Regions from separate parts of the Neomoorella humiferrea genome, predicted to be linked through region 3. Evidence: riboswitches for the same ligand, from Rfam matches in the RefSeq annotation. Region 3 holds a riboswitch; each other region holds the start of a gene.
What was found. Region 3 has a riboswitch for cyclic di-GMP ahead of MHFGQ_RS02580 (hypothetical protein). Riboswitches for the same ligand answer to the same signal wherever they lie in the genome.
Positions count from the first base shown of each region.

Region 1: linked by a shared signal. The riboswitch ahead of MHFGQ_RS09570 (HD domain-containing protein) and the one ahead of MHFGQ_RS02580 (hypothetical protein) in region 3 are both predicted to bind cyclic di-GMP.
Region 2: linked by a shared signal. The riboswitch ahead of MHFGQ_RS08205 (type II secretion system F family protein) and the one ahead of MHFGQ_RS02580 (hypothetical protein) in region 3 are both predicted to bind cyclic di-GMP.
Region 4: linked by a shared signal. The riboswitch ahead of MHFGQ_RS01605 (methyl-accepting chemotaxis protein) and the one ahead of MHFGQ_RS02580 (hypothetical protein) in region 3 are both predicted to bind cyclic di-GMP.

Region 1 covers NZ_CP136419.1:1,835,551-1,839,759, reverse strand. The annotation lists gene MHFGQ_RS09580 (chemotaxis protein CheW) at 1-187, shown strand, start outside; gene MHFGQ_RS09575 (HD domain-containing protein) at 242-1,354, shown strand; gene MHFGQ_RS09570 (HD domain-containing protein) at 1,351-2,613, opposite strand; cyclic di-GMP riboswitch class I at 3,042-3,131, opposite strand; gene MHFGQ_RS09565 (STAS domain-containing protein) at 3,363-4,130, shown strand; gene MHFGQ_RS09560 (STAS domain-containing protein) at 4,111-4,209, shown strand, end outside.
Region 2 covers NZ_CP136419.1:1,576,003-1,580,211, forward strand. The annotation lists gene MHFGQ_RS08200 (prepilin-type N-terminal cleavage/methylation domain-containing protein) at 1-411, opposite strand, end outside; gene MHFGQ_RS08205 (type II secretion system F family protein) at 656-1,864, opposite strand; cyclic di-GMP riboswitch class I at 1,920-2,003, opposite strand; gene MHFGQ_RS08210 (type IV pilus twitching motility protein PilT) at 2,059-3,078, opposite strand; gene MHFGQ_RS08215 (GspE/PulE family protein) at 3,246-4,209, opposite strand, start outside.
Region 3 covers NZ_CP136419.1:512,866-517,074, forward strand. The annotation lists gene garR (2-hydroxy-3-oxopropionate reductase) at 1-288, shown strand, start outside; gene MHFGQ_RS02575 (FadR/GntR family transcriptional regulator) at 420-1,157, shown strand; cyclic di-GMP riboswitch class I at 1,362-1,448, shown strand; gene MHFGQ_RS02580 (hypothetical protein) at 1,562-1,768, shown strand; tRNA gene MHFGQ_RS02585 (tRNA-Gly) at 1,825-1,899, shown strand; gene tig (trigger factor) at 2,046-3,380, shown strand; gene clpP (ATP-dependent Clp endopeptidase proteolytic subunit ClpP) at 3,408-4,007, shown strand; gene clpX (ATP-dependent Clp protease ATP-binding subunit ClpX) at 4,029-4,209, shown strand, end outside.
Region 4 covers NZ_CP136419.1:297,994-302,202, reverse strand. The annotation lists gene MHFGQ_RS01615 (chemotaxis protein CheW) at 1-65, opposite strand, end outside; gene MHFGQ_RS01610 (DUF1540 domain-containing protein) at 193-354, shown strand; gene MHFGQ_RS01605 (methyl-accepting chemotaxis protein) at 364-2,007, opposite strand; cyclic di-GMP riboswitch class I at 2,224-2,311, opposite strand; gene MHFGQ_RS01600 (polysaccharide deacetylase family protein) at 2,390-3,295, opposite strand; gene MHFGQ_RS01595 (M1 family aminopeptidase) at 3,363-4,209, opposite strand, start outside.

The sequences.
Region 1 (4,209 bases), 1.3 Mb from region 3:
CCAGTACGTGGTCTTTCGTCTGGGACAGAAAAGCTACGGCATAGCGATAGAGTACCTCCAGGAGATCATTCGTGTTCCATACGTGGTGAAGGTGCCCCTGACGCCCCCGTACATGCGGGGGCTCGCCAACCTCAGGGGCAACATTCTTCCGAGTATTAAGCGGCTGAATTTAAAGCGGGGAGCTTAAGGTAAGCCCCTTAATAGTTTACTCGACGTTTTCAAGGAGGAATTATAGAGGAACATGCTTACTTCGGATTCCCGTGAAATACCATCTATTGCGGAAGGTGCCAGCATCGCAGAAGCCATAAAAAAGATGCTTGAAAATGATAGTTTTGTATTGCAGGTAATCAATAATGCGGAAGAACCTGTAGGGTGGCTGCACGGTCTGGACATTCTGCGAACCTTTGTGAAGGAACCCGGCATGAATAGGATAATGGAAAGTGGCATAAGGGTATTCATAAAACCTATTGCCGAGGACGACTACCTGGAAGAAGAAGCAGGGCTTTCAGCTATATGTTTATGGGCGGAAAAGAGGGAGCACAACCCACCTTATTTCCTCACCAGGAAGGGGAAATCGGGCATCTTTACAACGTATGGGCTGTTGCGGGTAGCCCTGGAAGAACGCGACCGGGAAAGGGAACTGCGAAAAGAATCAAAAGTCCAGCTTGCAACGCTGCGCCATTCCCAGGAAGAACTTGAAATGGCCCTGGGCAACCTTATTGTCGATCCCGAAGTTGTGGCCCGGCTTAAATCCATACCGGAATACCGGGACGAGTACGACTCGGCAACCGGCAAAATAAAGATTACCGGCATTATAAAGGAAGGGGTTTACCGCCACGTCATCAATATTCTTCGGTTGTTGACGGAATTGTTTATGAAAGGGCTGAAGGCTGTCGACGGCATTTCAAGGGAAATATTAGTACAAACCTCTATCTATCACGATGTTGGTAAAGTCCAGCCCCATCTAGAGGTCGGCGATATGGTCGACCCTAAAGAAGCCTTCGAGCCGGGGCAGTACCACGCTTTCCGCAGCGCCTCTTTGGCCCGCAAGGTTTACCAACTGGAGCGGAGCATAGTTTATCTTATTCAATATCATCACCATCCCGACGGTGAACTGCCGTCCGATTTTCCTCGGGGCCTTTTACCCATGCATAGGCTCTTCCGCCTGCTGGATGGGCTTTCGGCGGGGATCACCAGGCGGGGCTCCAGGATAAGCCTGGCGGTAAGGGGAGCGATCGTCCAGGTGAGGGAAGAAAGCGCCCATCCGATTTATAACCGTTGCCTGGAACTCGATCTTCATTCCGGCCGTGTAGAAGTGAAGCCCCTGGAGCAGCGAGTGGAAACGAACTATTAATCTAAAGGTTTAACGACCTTTCTGCCGGAATACAGGTCCAGCTCCAGATGTTGGTTGTAGAGGGGAAAGGAGCTTTCTTCCCTAACGCTAATAAGGGTGCCGTTGGTTGTTAACTTTACCCGGGAGCCCCTCCTGGTGATACCCGCCGATAAACCGTCTAGGAGCCGGAAGAGGCGGTACATGGGCAGGAGGTAGAGGGGATACTCTGCCGGCAGGTCGTTTTCTTCATGGTGGTGATATTTTATGAGATTAACCGTCCGCTCGTCTATGTTGTAGATTCCCCTGGCCATGGAAGCGCTGCGGAAGGCGTGCACATAGCCGGGCTCAAAAACTTCCTGCGGGTCCACGACATCCCCCGGGTGTAAGTAAGGCTGCACCTTGGCCAGGTCGTGGAATATCGCCGCCTGAACGAGGACATCTTTATCTATGCCCGGCAGCTCGGTAAGCCCCTGTTTGGAGAGTTCGGCTATCAGGCGCAGGATGTTGATTACATGACGATACACGCCTTCCCGAATCACACCGGTGATTTTGATCCTTCCCGTCGCCGAGTCGTATTCGTCCATATATTCTACAATGGCTCGCAATCTGGCTTCCACCCGCTGATCGGGAAGGAGGGTGGCCAGCGCCATTTCGGCCTCCTGCTGGGCATATTTTACTTTTTCTACGAGCTGCTGTTCGGTAGTTACATCGACGAAAATAGCTAAATACCCGGGGGCTTTTTCTTTTCCGGACTTGACCACCCACAATTTGTAGGTGCGACTATTAGCCCTGATGGTTTTCGTTTCATTGTTATTCGCCATTTTTATTAAATCGACACAGCTGAGGGAAGCCGCTTGCAATAGTTGTTCCGCCAGGGAGTTGAGATGCAGGATTTCGCCCTGGGGGTTCAAAAAGGCCAAGCCCACCGGCGCCTCGGCAATTACTACATTGATGAGCTCTTCAAGCACCAGACGCAATTCCTGTTCCCTGGCGTGATTTTCCAGGGCCTGGGCCAGGAGTTTTTCGACTGAATACAGATCGTGCGCATTGTTATCCGGGTGTATGTAATCCTTAATCCGACGCGCCCTTAGGGTCGCGCCTTCAGGGGCGTCCTGAATGATTTTTAATATGTCGAGGTAATTGAGCCATCCTTCGGGGTTATCTCCTGCGCCGGCAATCTTTAAAACGAAACTACCGGTATTAATAATGGTGGCGATGGCCTCCCCTAGGCTGGTTGTAGGAGAAATAGTGGCTATATTGGGGGTATAGTTGTCAGGCATTTTTTGTCTCCTTTCGGCTCTTTTTAAGCCTTTCCCCAGGCTACCTGGTACCTCGTATCTGCCTCTCGGCGTTTTTTTCCATATATCGGTCTGGCGAATAGATTTCGGCCGCGTGTATTGGAATGATATCTATTCCACTCTCTGGGTTTAATCGAAATTTTATATACTGTTCGTAACCGCGGGTTATATAGGTATAGCTCCCGATATGAATATGGCTCACCTTCAGGATGCTCGATTATAAGTTTACCGTCTTTAACTGCAGCCCAATACTGGTGCCCTCGCCAGTTATCCATACCAGTCATCGCCTTTTTAGAAAGGCACCTTGCTCTACCGTAACAAAAGACAGATTATTAAATGAAAAAAGCCTAAATAAAAACCAGGCAACTACATACGTATTTTACTAGCCTGGCACCATCCTACAGCATCCTACCGGAAACCCGGCTGCCGTATCTCAAAAAAGAGATTTAGGCCCGTGGCTTTGCGTCCCCGTCTTTCGATCGAGTTTGCCCTTGGCGGTAGAGAAGTTGTATTTATTTTTTCTAAACCAATTTTTATATTAACTTTAACGAACTCCTCTTGTCAAGGAAATCCAAACCAGTTAATGAGTGAGGGGGTCGAGTAAGTAATATAATTTTTCAAAAATAAATGATTTAGCATATGAAGCAGGAAACAGGTGATAGGTATTGAATAAAATAAACACTATTTATTTTAGAAGGTGGATATTATTACCTGAAATTGGAGGGAAATTAATGGAGTTTAAAGCCCACATTAAAATAGAAGAACTGATTAATGAAGTGGCAGCTACAGGCAAGACGAAAAAGCTATGGTATGAGTTTTTAGCGGCGATCCTGAGCCCCGACAATAAAGACAAAAAGCAGCCAGAACAACTTAAAGAAACCTTAAGCTTATTATTAGCTGAAACTGGAGAGGAGGCTTTAACGGAAAAAATAAAGGTATTGGCTGAAAACCATCCCGATCTGCCTATCACCGACCTGCTTTTTACAATTATTAAGATTTGTGGGGAAATCCGTAAAGAACACGAGCAGACTATCACCAATCTACGCCGTATGCTTCCGGAACTGGCAACCCCAATAATTCGTATATGGACGGATATGTTGCTCGTGGCCCTGATCGGCAATCTAGACAGCCAGTGGGCGCAGAGCATAGCTGAGAGACTGCTAGACAGGGTAAGCGCTACCCGGACTAAAGTGGTATTGGTCGATGTAACGGGCGTTCCCATGATTGATACGGCCGTGGGCGGATTTTTAATTGAAATGTTTAACGCCATTAGATTTTTAGGGGCTGAAGTTATTTTGACCGGTATCAAACCGGAAGTAGCCCATACCCTGGTAAAACTGGGGGTGGATTTCCGTATGGTAACTATTGCCAGGGATCTGGAAGATGCTTTGAGAAAGGGTATCGCCATCATAGCTGATGAGAAGAAAAAACGTCGCCAGTTAGCTCGGGTTATAACTGGAAGCAGAGAGAGTGAAGACGATGGAGAACTTGAGATCTAACTACGGTGACTCCAGGGTTGTACCCATAATCGCTTTAAATGAGTTTTTACTCGTGCCGATTCAGATTGACCTTGATGAT
Region 2 (4,209 bases), 1.1 Mb from region 3:
CTGAAGCCACCTAGCTGTTGTTCCCCAACTCCAGCTGCCGTCAGGAGGAGCACCCTGTCCGTAATAGTATTTTCCGCCCCAAGGGTTCTTGTCCTTCCACCTTTCCAGGTAGGGGCCGTTCCATGTAGACGGGGCACCCCCACTCCACTTATTTTTGTCCACAAGGCCAGGATCTACACCCCAATCTGTTGACGACGGCGGCCAAGTCCCGGTATCTGTATACGCATTCAGCACCGCTGCCTTAATCGCCTTATAATCCGCTTCCGCCGCCGCCACCTTGCCCTTTTCGATGGCCTTGAAGGCGTTGGGTGCGATGATGGCGGCCAGGATGCCGATGATGGCGATGACCACCAGAAGCTCGACAAGGGTGAAACCCCGCTGGTCCCGCGCCTTTTTCAGTCTCTGCCACATAAATAAATCAACCTCCTTGATTTTTTTGCCTGCGCTTTTTGCTTTCCTGCTGCCAGCCCGCCGGGGAAACCTACAAGTAAATCACCCCCCTCTTACCCGCATTATTATCCCCGATCTCAAACGCGGCAGGATGCAGAGTTATCCTGGCACTCCTCGACATTGAACCGCCGGCCAGGGCATTGTCATGAGGGCAGGCTGCTAGGATAGCCACCGGCAAAACGAGAAAAAAGATACCCCCGCGCCTCTACCTTATGCCGCCCAGCATCTGAAAGTAGGGCAGAAAGACCGAAATTACGATCACCCCCACAATGCCACCAAGCCCGACAATCAGGATTGGTTCTATGAGTGAGGCCAGGCGGGCCACGACCGCCTCCAACTCCTGCTCATAAAGAGTCGCCACTCGTTCTAGCATGGCATCCAGGGCCCCAGTTTCCTCGCCTACCGTAATCATCTCCACCACCATGGGAGGGAAGACGCCGCTCGCTTCCAGTGGAGTCGCCAGGCTCTGCCCATCGCGAACGCTTTCTGCCGCCCGCTCCACCGCGCCAGCCACCACAGCATTGCCCACCGTACGCCGCACTATTTCCAGGGCCAGCAGGACCGGTACACCGCTGTGCAGGAGGGTACCCAGGGTACGGCTGAAACGAGATAGAACCGCCTTATGATGCAGGGGACCGAAAATTGGTAAACGAAGGAACAAACGGTCGACCTGGTAGCGCCCCGCTGGCCTTTGCTGCCAGCGGTAAAACCCGTAACTGGCGCCGGCCAGGAAAAGGACCAGAAAAGGCCACAAGCGCCGTAACCCTTCACTTAGCCCCATAACCAGGCGCGTCGGCCAGGGCAAGGGCACCTGCAAGCTGTTCAACATGACCTGGAAGGAAGGCAGGACATAAGTCAGGAGAAAAATAACTACCAGCAGGGCAACCATGCTGACTATCGCCGGGTAGGTCAGGGCTGACTTGACCTTTTCCTCTACCTCATGTTCCCGTTCCAGGTGCCCGGCCAGGCGCTCCAGGGTCTCGTCCAGGGCCCCACCCAGTTCACCGGCCTCTACGGTGTGAATGAAAATAGGCGGGAAGACCCGGGGCTGCCGTTCCAGGGCCCGATAAAAGGCCTCCCCGGACTCCAGGTCCTGGAGAAGCATACCGATACTTTCTCGCAGAGAAGGATTTTCTGCCTGTCGCTGTAAAATATGCAAGGCCGTCACAATCGGCAGGCCAGCCCCCAGCATGGTCGCCAGCTGGCGGCTGAAGAGGGCCAGGTCGCGACGGGATACCGGACGCCGGAGAAGGCGCCGCCAGTCCCTCGCTGGGGTTACAACTGCCGGCCGGCAGTAAGTAATAAAAATCCCTTGCCGGCGCAGTTCCCTGATGGCCAGTTCCTGGCTTTCCGCTTCAATTGTCCCGCTAACTGCATTCCCCCTGGCATCCCTTCCCCGGTAGGCAAAATTCATGCTTTCCCTCCAAAATATAAATAGCCACCGGCAACAGGGAAAGATAGAACTCTTCCCCGGCAGCCCGGCGGCCATGGACAGCGTCTACAGGCCCGTAGCTTTGCGCCCCTGGCTTTCGCCAGGTTTGCCTTGAACGAGGATATATGGACATTAATTCGTCATAAAAAGGCAAGTTCCTGCTAATCCTGGCTCCGTTAACCATTGTTTAATTCTCTATCCGTTATTACCCCTCTGGTGACCAGCTGCCGCAGAGCCATGTCCATGGTCTGCATGCCGTAGCGGGCTCCCGTCTGCATGCTGGAAACAATCTGGTGGGTTTTACCCTCGCGGATCAGATTCTTGACAGCCGGGGTAGCAATCAGCACTTCCACGGCGGCGACCCGACCCTTCCTATCGGCCCGCGGTAAAAGCTGCTGGGTGATAACCCCTTCCAGGGTGTCAGCCAGCTGGATACGGACCTGTCCCTGCTGGTGGGGCGGGAAAACGTCAATGATCCGGTCCACGCTCTGGATGGCACTGCTGGTATGTAAAGTCGCCAGGACCAGGTGGCCCGTTTCCGCGGCCGTGATGGCCGTGGCAATGGTCTCCAGATCGCGCATCTCGCCGACCAGGATAACATCCGGGTCCTGACGCAGGGCGGCCCGCAGGGCACTGGCAAAGGAACGGGTATCTGAACCCACTTCCCGCTGGTTGACGATGCTACGGCGGTGCTGGTGCAGGTATTCGATGGGGTCTTCCAGGGTAATAATATGGCAGCTGCGTTCCCGGTTGATTTTATCCACCATGGCCGCCAGGGTGGTGGACTTGCCGCTACCCGTCGGCCCCGTCACCAGGACCAGGCCGTGCTGTCGTTCCGCCAGCTCGGCCACCACCGGCGGTAATCCCAGGGTTTCCAGGCTGGGTATTTCCCTGGGTATAAGGCGGATGGCTGCGCTAACGCTCCCCCGCTGGTGAAAGACATTGACCCGGAAACGGCTTACGCCGGGCAGGGAGTAAGCCAGGTCTATTTCTCCCCGCTCTTGCAATACCTCCCACCTCTCGCCCACCATAGGCCGTACCAGGGCGGCCGTCATCCCGGCATCAAGGGGCTCCCACTGGCGCTGAACCTGGAGTTCGCCGTGGACCCGGAAAACCGGCGGCAGGCCAACAGAGAGATGGACATCGGAGGCCCCGGCGGCAGCCGCCGCCCGTAGGATGGTTTCAATGTCGAACATTTTAATCCTCCCGGATAAAGCCAGGATAACAAACGCAAGGATTTTTAATAGCCAACTGCTACCAATGTTAATAAACAACGTATGGTGCCGGGCTAACTGCAAAGGGCAGGACTATGAATTCAAGATCAATGGAAGTATATGCCACCCGGGACAGTACAGTCTGGTCTTTACAAACCGCCCAGGGAAACACGCAGGACTTCACTTACCGTGGTAATTCCCTGGCGGACTTTTTCCAAGCCGTCCTCGATTAAAGGCACCATACCGGCAGCTACGGCCGCCTCTTTCAGAGTCATGGCCGGTGCCTTGGCGGTCACCAGGCTGCGGAGTTCTTCATTCATCACCAGTACCTCCTGGATGGCCGTCCGGCCGGCATAACCGGTAAAGCTGCAGCGCTGGCAACCCCGACCCCGCCAGAGTTCTTCTACTGCTGGCAGCCAGGTCTTTTCCAAAGACCCCGGTTCGGGCCGGTAAATCTCCCGGCAGTGGGGGCAGAGCCGGCGTACCAGCCGCTGGGCCACTACGCCGATAAGGGAAGAGTTGACCAGGTAAGGTTCAACGCCCATATCTAAGAGGCGGGTGACGGCCCCGGCAGCGTCATTGGTATGAAGGGTGCTGAACACCAGATGGCCGGTGGTCGCCGCCCGGACGGCGATGTCTGCCGTTTCCCGGTCGCGAATTTCTCCTACCATAATGATATCGGGATCCTGGCGCAGGATAGACCGCAGCCCGGAGGCAAAGGTCAAGCCTGCCTTGGGATTGACCCGCACCTGGTTGATGCCGGGCAGCAGGTATTCTACCGGGTCTTCAATGGTAATGATGTTTTTTTCCGGCGAGCTTAAAATGTTAAGGGTGGCATAGAGGGTCGTCGTCTTACCGCTACCAGTGGGACCGGTAATGAGGAGCATGCCGTAGGAACTGTGGATGAGATTCTCAAAGCGTTCTTTTATGGCCGGCAAAAATCCCAGGTCGTCCAGGGAGAGGAGCATGGCCTCCTGGTCCAGCAAGCGCAGAACGATCTTTTCCCCGTAAACTGTGGGCAGGCTGGAAACCCGCAGGTCGACGTTGCGTTTACCCAGGGTAAACTGAAATCGACCGTCCTGGGGAAGGCGCTTTTCGGCAATATCCATGCCC
Region 3 (4,209 bases):
GTGTACCAGGCCATCCGCGGCGGTCTGGCCGGGAGCACGGTGTTGGATGCCAAAGCGCCCCTGGTGCTGGCCGGTCAGTTCAAACCCGGTTTCCGCATCAATTTACACATTAAAGACCTGGCCAATGCCCTGTCGGCCGGCCATGAGGCGGGCGTGCCCCTGCCCTTGACGGCTGTTGTTATGGAAATACTCCAGGCCTTAAAGGTTGACGGGCTGGGGGATGCCGACCACGGGGCCATCATTCGTTTCTACGAAAAGCTGGCCCAGGTGGAGGTCAGAAAGAAATAGGGAAAATCAAGTCGCCGTGCGAGGTCCGGGCCGGATTTATGAAGGCCTGGACCTCGCTTTAAAAGAGATAAAAACGATTGGGCGGCAGCTATGGGAATTTATTTACAGTCAGGTACAGGTGCGTGATGTTTATGAAAGAAAGGCTAGTCATCAGGAAAAAGAAAATGTATGAAGAAGTGGTGGAGCGTATTCTTCAGCTTATAAAATCAGGCGAATATAAGGTTGGCGATCGCCTGCCGCCCGTACAAGAGCTGAGTGAAATGTTCGGCGTGGGCACCCCTACATTAAGGGAGGGGCTTTCCGTCCTCTCTTCGAGCGGTATCCTGGAGATCAGGCACGGCAACGGGATTTACATCAAGCGTTTTCCCCTGGAGGCCGAGGACGTTCTCGCCCAGATAAATGAAGTGGAGTACGAACAGCTCCTTTCCTGGGTGGAGTTTCGCCGGGCCCTGGAAGCTGAAGCCGCTGCCCTGGCGGCCGAGAGGCGTGACGAGGCAGATCTTGAGGCCATTGAGGCGGCGGAAAGAAGACTGGAAGAAGAGATAACACGGGGAGAAATCACCATCGAACCCGACTATCAGTTCCACAACACTATAGCCCTGGCTACCAAAAACCCCATCTTTATTCAAACCGCCAGCACCATCGAGCACATTATCAGGCAGTATTTCCATTTGAGTTTACGCTATGGTAAAACTTTTCCGTGGCATCGCGAACTCGTGGTTACGGAACACCGGAAAATCATAGAAAACATCCGCAATAAAAAACCGCGGGAGGCGCGCAATGCCATGCTGGAGCATCTTAACAACGTGGCCGGCCGGGCCAAGCTCCTGGAGAGCATGGCAAAGGGCGAAAAATTAGATAAAAGCTAGATTGCCGGGCATATATTTTAATGTATTTTTAAAGTGACGTTAATACAATTATAACTCCTGCATGTTAATATACAGGTGAGCAAAGCCCTCTGACCTCCTTTTTAAATATAAATTTCCTACCACACCCGGAATTAGCCGGGTTGTTTTTTTATTTTGCAGGAAAAAAGGTATTGATGTCGAATAGCGTAATAAAAAGTAAAATGTTACCGCTAAAGGCAAACCCCACCGAAAGGGGGGGACGCAAAGCCATGGGTCTAAGGCTTTTTAAGCTATGATCGCCAGGCTGCCGGTACCTTGATGCTGATTTTTTATTAAGCATTGAGTTTCAGGGCGGCCTTAAGTTTTCGCGCCGCCCTTAATTTTTTAGTAGCATTGGGGCCCGCTCACAGGAAGGGGATTACCGGATGTCATGCAGGGAAAGGCTTATAAACCTGGAAGTATTGGAAGCCCTTTTGGACGATTACCTGTCTCGTAAAAGTGTGTCAGCGCCGTATAAACGCTTTCTTTTGCGGATGATTGAGGGTCAGGTGGAAATCCTCGTCCATAATCTTTTACAAAAGGTTGATGATACAATAATGCATAACTACAAAAATTGGCGGCAGAAAGCTTGACAGGACCGGTGCTATCTGCTAAGATAACGCTACGGAAAGGGAGTACCTTATTACGGGCGGAAGTAGCTCAGTGGTAGAGCATCGCCTTGCCAAGGCGAGGGTCGCGGGTTCAAATCCCGTCTTCCGCTCCATATTTTTCGCTGAGGGCCTCGGCACGGGTATTAACCTGTCCGAGGTGTTATTCTAAATGCTGCTTTTTAAGGATGCGGCAGGAAAAGGTAATGGCAACGGCGAAATATGCTAAACGTAGTAGGGATCAGGGAGGAGCAGTTAAGTAATGAAGGCAACCGTCGAGAAGCTGGATAAAAATCAGGTACTTCTGGAAGTAGAAGTGGAAGCCCCCAGGGTACAAAAGGCCATAGATCAAGCCTATCGCCGCCTGGTAAAGCGGGTAAACATACCGGGGTTCCGTAAAGGAAAGGCGCCGCGTTTTATCCTCGAGCGTTATATAGGCAAAGAGCCCATCTATGACGAAGCGGTGGAAATTGTCGTGCCGCCGGCTTATGAAGAAGCCCTGGCCGAACACAGCCTGGAACCCATCGACCGGCCGGAAGTAGAAATAGTCAAGGTAGAAGAGGGCGAGCCTTTAATCTTTAAGGCAAAGGTCGAGGTAAAACCTGAAGTCCAGCTGGGACCCTATAAGGGGGTTGAAGTAGAAAAACCCGAGGTTCGGGTCGGCGAAGAAGACGTCGACGCCTACCTTAAAAGCATGCAGGAACGGTATGCCACCCTGAAAAACATCGAAGACGAACCCGCAGCGGTAGGTGACATCGTCGTTATCGATTTTAAAGGTACGGTAGATGGAGAACCCCATCCCGGCCTGGAGGGCAGCAATTTTACCCTCGAATTAGGCTCGGGCACACTGGTCCCCGGCTTTGAAGAACAGCTAGTAGGTGCCAGGGTGAATGAAGAACGTACCATAAACATTACCTTTCCGTCCGACTACCATCAAAAGGATCTGGCAGGCAAGGAAGCCGTCTTTCAGGTTACCGTACGGGGAATTAAGCGAAAAGAGCTGGCGCCCTTAGACGATGAGTTCGCCAAAGACGTGAGCGAGTGCGAAACCTTAGACGAACTGCGCCAGGATATCCGCCGTCGGTTGGAGGAAAGACGGCGCCAGGAAATCGATGCCGCCGTCAGGCAGGCGGTGGTGGCCAAGGTCGTAGATGCGGCAACAGTAGATCTCCCGGAGGTTATGGTCAGACGACGCATCGCTGCTCGCATCCGCGAACTGGAGCGCAACTTACAGATCAGAAAAATAACTCTAGATGAGTTCTTAAAAGAAAACGGGAAGAATATGGAAGATCTAGATAAAGAATTCCGGCCCGGAGCGGAACGGGAAGTAAAGACGGAGCTGGTTTTGGAGGCCATAGCAAAAGCGGAAAATATTGAGGCCACTGAAGAAGAGGTGGTGGCGGAAATCGACAAAATGGCACGCGCCTTCCGGCAGGATCCCGAAGAAGTCCGGAAAAATTTGGGCGACTTGTCTTTCCTGAAATACGATATAATGATCAAAAAGACCATTGATTTTCTGGTGGAAAACAGCGTGGCCGTTCCGCCCCGGGAAGGCGGAGTAGAGGAGAAGGGAGAAACTGCTGCTGCAGGGGAGTAACATTTTCCTATGGAGGTGGGATAAGGAGTGTCTATCCTGGTACCGGTTGTCGTTGAGCAGACGAACAGGGGCGAGCGGGCCTACGATATTTACTCCCGCTTGCTAAAAGACCGTATCATTTTTTTGGGCAGCGCCATAGATGATCATGTGGCCAACCTGGTGATTGCCCAGATGCTTTTCCTGGAAGCGGAGGATCCCGATAAAGATATCCACCTATATATCAACAGCCCCGGTGGCTCCATTTCTGCAGGGATGGCCATCTTTGACACCATGCAGTATATCCGGCCCGATGTATCTACCATTTGCGTCGGCCTGGCGGCCAGCATGGGTGCCTTTCTTTTAGCGGCCGGCGCCAAGGGCAAACGTTTCGCCCTGCCCCACAGCGAGATCATGATTCACCAGCCCATGGGCGGCACCCAGGGCCAGGCCGTAGATATCGAGATCCACGCCAAGCGTATCCTGGCCATCCGGGATACTTTAAACCGTATTTTGAGCGACATTACCGGTAAACCCGTGGAACAGATTGCCAGGGACACCGACCGCGATCATTTTATGACGCCCCTGGAAGCCAAAGAGTACGGTTTAATCGACGAGGTGATCACCAAGCGCGAGTTGCCCCGTAAATAGGGACGGCGAGGTGAACTAAACATGTATAAATATACCGACGATAAGGGCCAGCTGAAGTGTTCCTTCTGCGGGAAACTTCAGGACCAGGTTAAAAAACTGGTCGCCGGCCCCGGCGTCTATATCTGCGACGAGTGTATAGAACTGTGTAACGAGATAATCGAGGAAGAACTGAACGAGGATCTCAACCTGGAGATGGGTGAGC
Region 4 (4,209 bases), 210 kb from region 3:
CCATATGTTTCGCCGGCCAGCTGAAAAACTACCAGCTGCACTTCGGCCGCCGTTCCGTTTGCCACTTATAGCTCACCTCTCTTTATGATGGTTATTTCCGCATATAGAGTTTAATTCCTGCAAAAAAAGTATATTTTTATCTTTCCGGGTCAGGCTAAAAATAGATTAGACCGCTTGAAGGATGTGGAAAATATGCCTCCGCGCATTAAATGTCGGGTAGCCAATTGCATCTACTGGCAGGACGGCACCTGCGGCGCCGAAAGCATAACCGTGGCCGTTCAAGGAACGCCCAATAACTCCAGCGCCAAAAACGATCGCGACACCGAATGCGAAACCTTCCAGGCCCGGGCATGAGGCGGTCCTTTAAAGTTTGAAACTGGCCACCGCCCTTTCCAGCTCACCGGCGGCCGTCGCCAGCTGCCGGGCCGCCTGGCTGATCTGGTCTACAGCCGCCGTCTGCTCTTCGGTGGAAGCGGAAACCTCCTGGGTGCTGGCGGCCATCTCTTCTATACCGGCGGCTATGCTCTCCACCCGGCCCTTTACCTGCCGGGAGCCGGCGTACATTTCTTCGGACTTGGACGCCACGTTTTTAATTTTACCTACCAGGGTGGCGACGGCTTCGGCAATGGCCGCGAAGGCCGTGCCTGTCTGGCCTACCACTTCCGCCCCCCGGCGAACGTCGGCGGTGCCTTCGGCCATGCCGGCCACGACGCGCTCTGTCTCGCGCTGAATTTCGGCAATCAGGCCGACGATCTCTTTGGCGGCACCCGCCGCCTGCTCGGCCAGCTTGCGTACCTCTTCGGCCACTACGGCAAAGCCGCGGCCCTGCTCCCCGGCCCTGGCCGCTTCAATGGCAGCGTTGAGGGCCAGGAGATTGGTCTGCTCGGCGATGCCGGAGATAACGCCGACAATCTGGCCTATCTGCCGGGAACGGCTGCCCAATTCTTCAATGGCTGCAGCCAGCTCTTTCATCCTGCTGGTAATGGCCTCCATTTGACGGGTGGCCTCTTTCACCGCCAGTTCGCCTTCGGCGGCCTTCGCCGCTGCCTGTTCGGAAGCGGCGGCCATCTCCTCGGCATTGCGGTGCACTTCTTCTACCCGGGCCACCTGGGCGTCGGTCGCCGCCGCTGTCTCGCTGACATGGCGGGCCTGGTCTTCGGCACCTTTGGCCATTTCCTGGGTGGTGGCCGCCACCTGGCGGGCGGCCTCTCCCAGTTCCTGAGACATACGCGCCAAATCCCGGCTGGCCGCAGTCACCTGTTCCGTCATTGTGCGCACCCGGCCGATGAGCCGGCGCAGGTTGTCGCCCATGGCGTTGAAGGCCGCGGACAATTTGCCCACTTCGTCATTGGCGAAAATCTTGAGGGGTTCGGCGGTGAGGTCCCCTTCCGCAATGCGCGCAGCGTAGGCGGCCAATCTGCCTAGAGCCCTGGAAATCATGCGGCTGATGAGCCAGGCCACCGCCAGGGCCAATAGAAGGGCCAGAATGAGGCCGCTGATGAGGGCGGAACGCGCCGCGGTGACGGCTGCGGCCAGCCGTTCTTCGGCCGTTTTATTTTGATCGCCCATCTCTTTAGCCAAATGGTTGCCAATATTATTGAGGTTGTCCAGGGAGGCCCCCATCTGGAAGCTTAATATGGGCAAGGCTGCCAGGCGGTCGGCCTGGCTGGTATTGACGATGCTGTTTTTAAAGGTATCGTTGAAGCTCTTGGCGGCCTGGGTCATGGCCGCAAGGTACCCGGCTGTTTGCCCGTCGAGCTGCCGTCCTTCAAGGGCGGCGCGGGCGTCGTTGAAACGCTGCATGGCCTCGTCAAAAGCATTGATATGTGTCGCGGAGCCATTGATTATGTAATCGGTGGCCCGGCGGTAAGCATCCCAGACGGCATTGCTCATCTCATTAAAAAGCATGTTTTCTTCGTGGGTCTGAATGACTTCCCGAGAAATAGCGTCAATTTCCTGCAGGCTGAAGTTTACATAGGCCACCACGGCAACAAATATCAAAATCACAAGGGAAAATCCGGCCAACAATTTCGCGCCCAATCGAACGCGGCTAAAATATCCCCCTCCGCCTTTAGCCTTAAGACTCGGGAATGCCCCGGGCGTTTCGCCGCCTCTCTGTCCCTTTTCCTCCTTCTTTTTCCTTAATAATCGGCCCATATACTTGCAGCTCCCCTCCGGTTGTTAAAATAATAAAGGCCACCCCCTGGGTAGCCCCGTTCCACCCGCGGCAACTGGCTGTCCTGGCCCTTACCGGGCTTTAGACCCTGTAGCTTTGCGCCCCTGCCTTTCGACAGGTTTGCCTTTTTTCGGGGAATTTTTTCTATTTTCGCCTTAAATTATACCCCAGGGGGCGGCATTATGCAAGATATGCCAATTAAGAATTTCTTTGCTATTCTTCCATGCCTCCTGCCGCCATTAACTCGGAAACCGTCACCAGCTCGTACCCCTTTTCCCTAAGCCTTTTTACCAGGAGGGGGAGGGCCGCCAGAGTTCCGGGATGACCTTCGTGGAGAAGGATGATGCTCCCGTCCCGCACATTATTCATGACGTTTTTGACGATGGCGTCCGGACCAGGGTTGGACCAGTCGCGGGGGTCGATGTTCCAGGTCACCGTTTTTAATTTTAATTCCGTAGCCGCGGTAAGCAGATCGTCACTTAAGGCTCCATAGGGAGGGCGAAAATATTTAATCTGCCCGCCGCTTATTTCCTCCAGGACAAAGGCGGCCTGCCTCAAGTCGGCTTGGGCCTCTTTAAAGGGAACCTTGCTTAAGTTGGCGTGGCGCCACGAATGGCTGGCTACTTCGTGCCCCCCGGTAAGAACCGCCTGCACCAGCTGGGGAAAGGCCTGCGCCTGCCGCCCGACCAGGAAAAAGGTCGCCGGGGTTTTGGTGGCTGCCAGCACTGCTAAATAGCGCTCCGTCCATCGAGGAAAAGGGCCGTCGTCAAAGGTGAGGGCCACCCGGCGTCCGGCATTTGGTACCTGGCGCAGGGGCCGGGACGGTTCTACACGTTCTGCAGGATGAGTTTCCGTAGGATAAGGTTTTAACCCTTCCGGTCCATTGGATAACCCCGGAGGGGAGGTTTCCGGCAATGCCTCCATAAAAACGTATGGAAATACGCCGTCTTCCCGGTACCAGGACGCACCGGCGATAGTAGCGACGACTGACATTAAGGCCGCCAGGGTAATCACGTAACATAGCCGCAGCAATACCTCGGCCCAAACCGCCCTGGCATGCCTGCCGACACCCTCCGCCCGAAGCCAGCGCTCCTCAACAATTTTCCCTGCCTGTCCCATTTCTCGGACCGCCTTCCCGCCCGCAAGTCTTTCGTCCTTCTACATAATTAGACGTTTTTCCAGCAAGTTAGTTCCGTAGATATGAGTGAAAATTAAAGGCCGTCGCCCCGTAGTATTTTAAAATAGTGAGCAGGGCCTTCTGAGTGAGGATCTCATAACGATAATAGCGCTGGATATAAGATAGGGCCTGCCGCAGTACTTCCCCGCCGACGGCCTGTTCCATTTCCAGCCAGAAAAGGGCGCCGCGATTATACACGGCCCGACGGTATGCCTGTTCGTCGCCGTATTCCTCCAAGGATAAATCAACGGGTTGCCCTGTCAGGGCCCCCAGACGTTTGATTTCGTCCAGTTTGGTCTGATAAAGGGCGGTGTTAAAGTTACGGTAAAACATAAGGGTGCTGTACTCGGCAAGGCCTTCGTCAATCCAGGCGGAACGGACGCTGTCGTTGCCCACCAGATTGTACCACCACTGATGGGCGACTTCGTGGACGACGGTGGCGGGATTAAAACCTTTGCGGTTGCTGATAATAATAAAGCCGGGGTATTCCATACCTGCCAGGTCATCGAGGGGAACAAAGGCCAGATGCAGGTAACTGTAGGGGTAAGTTCCGAAGACGCGCTGGAAAAAATCTAAAGCCCGTTCTGCCGCGTCGAGGGCCGCCATCGCCGGCTCATCCCTGGCGGCCATCACCAGCTGCACCAGACCCGCCTGACGTGTGATAAAATCCCAACCGGCAGCGGCCGTAAAAGCAAACTCGCGGATGGGTTGGTCGCTGTTAAAGGTCCAGATGACCTGGCCTTTTTCTTCCCATTTTCCCGTTTCCCGTCCAGAGGCCAAAACCTGGTAACCGGTAGGTACCGTCAGGCGGACGCGATAATAAGCGGAACCGGCAAAATAAGGTTCACCAAAATAG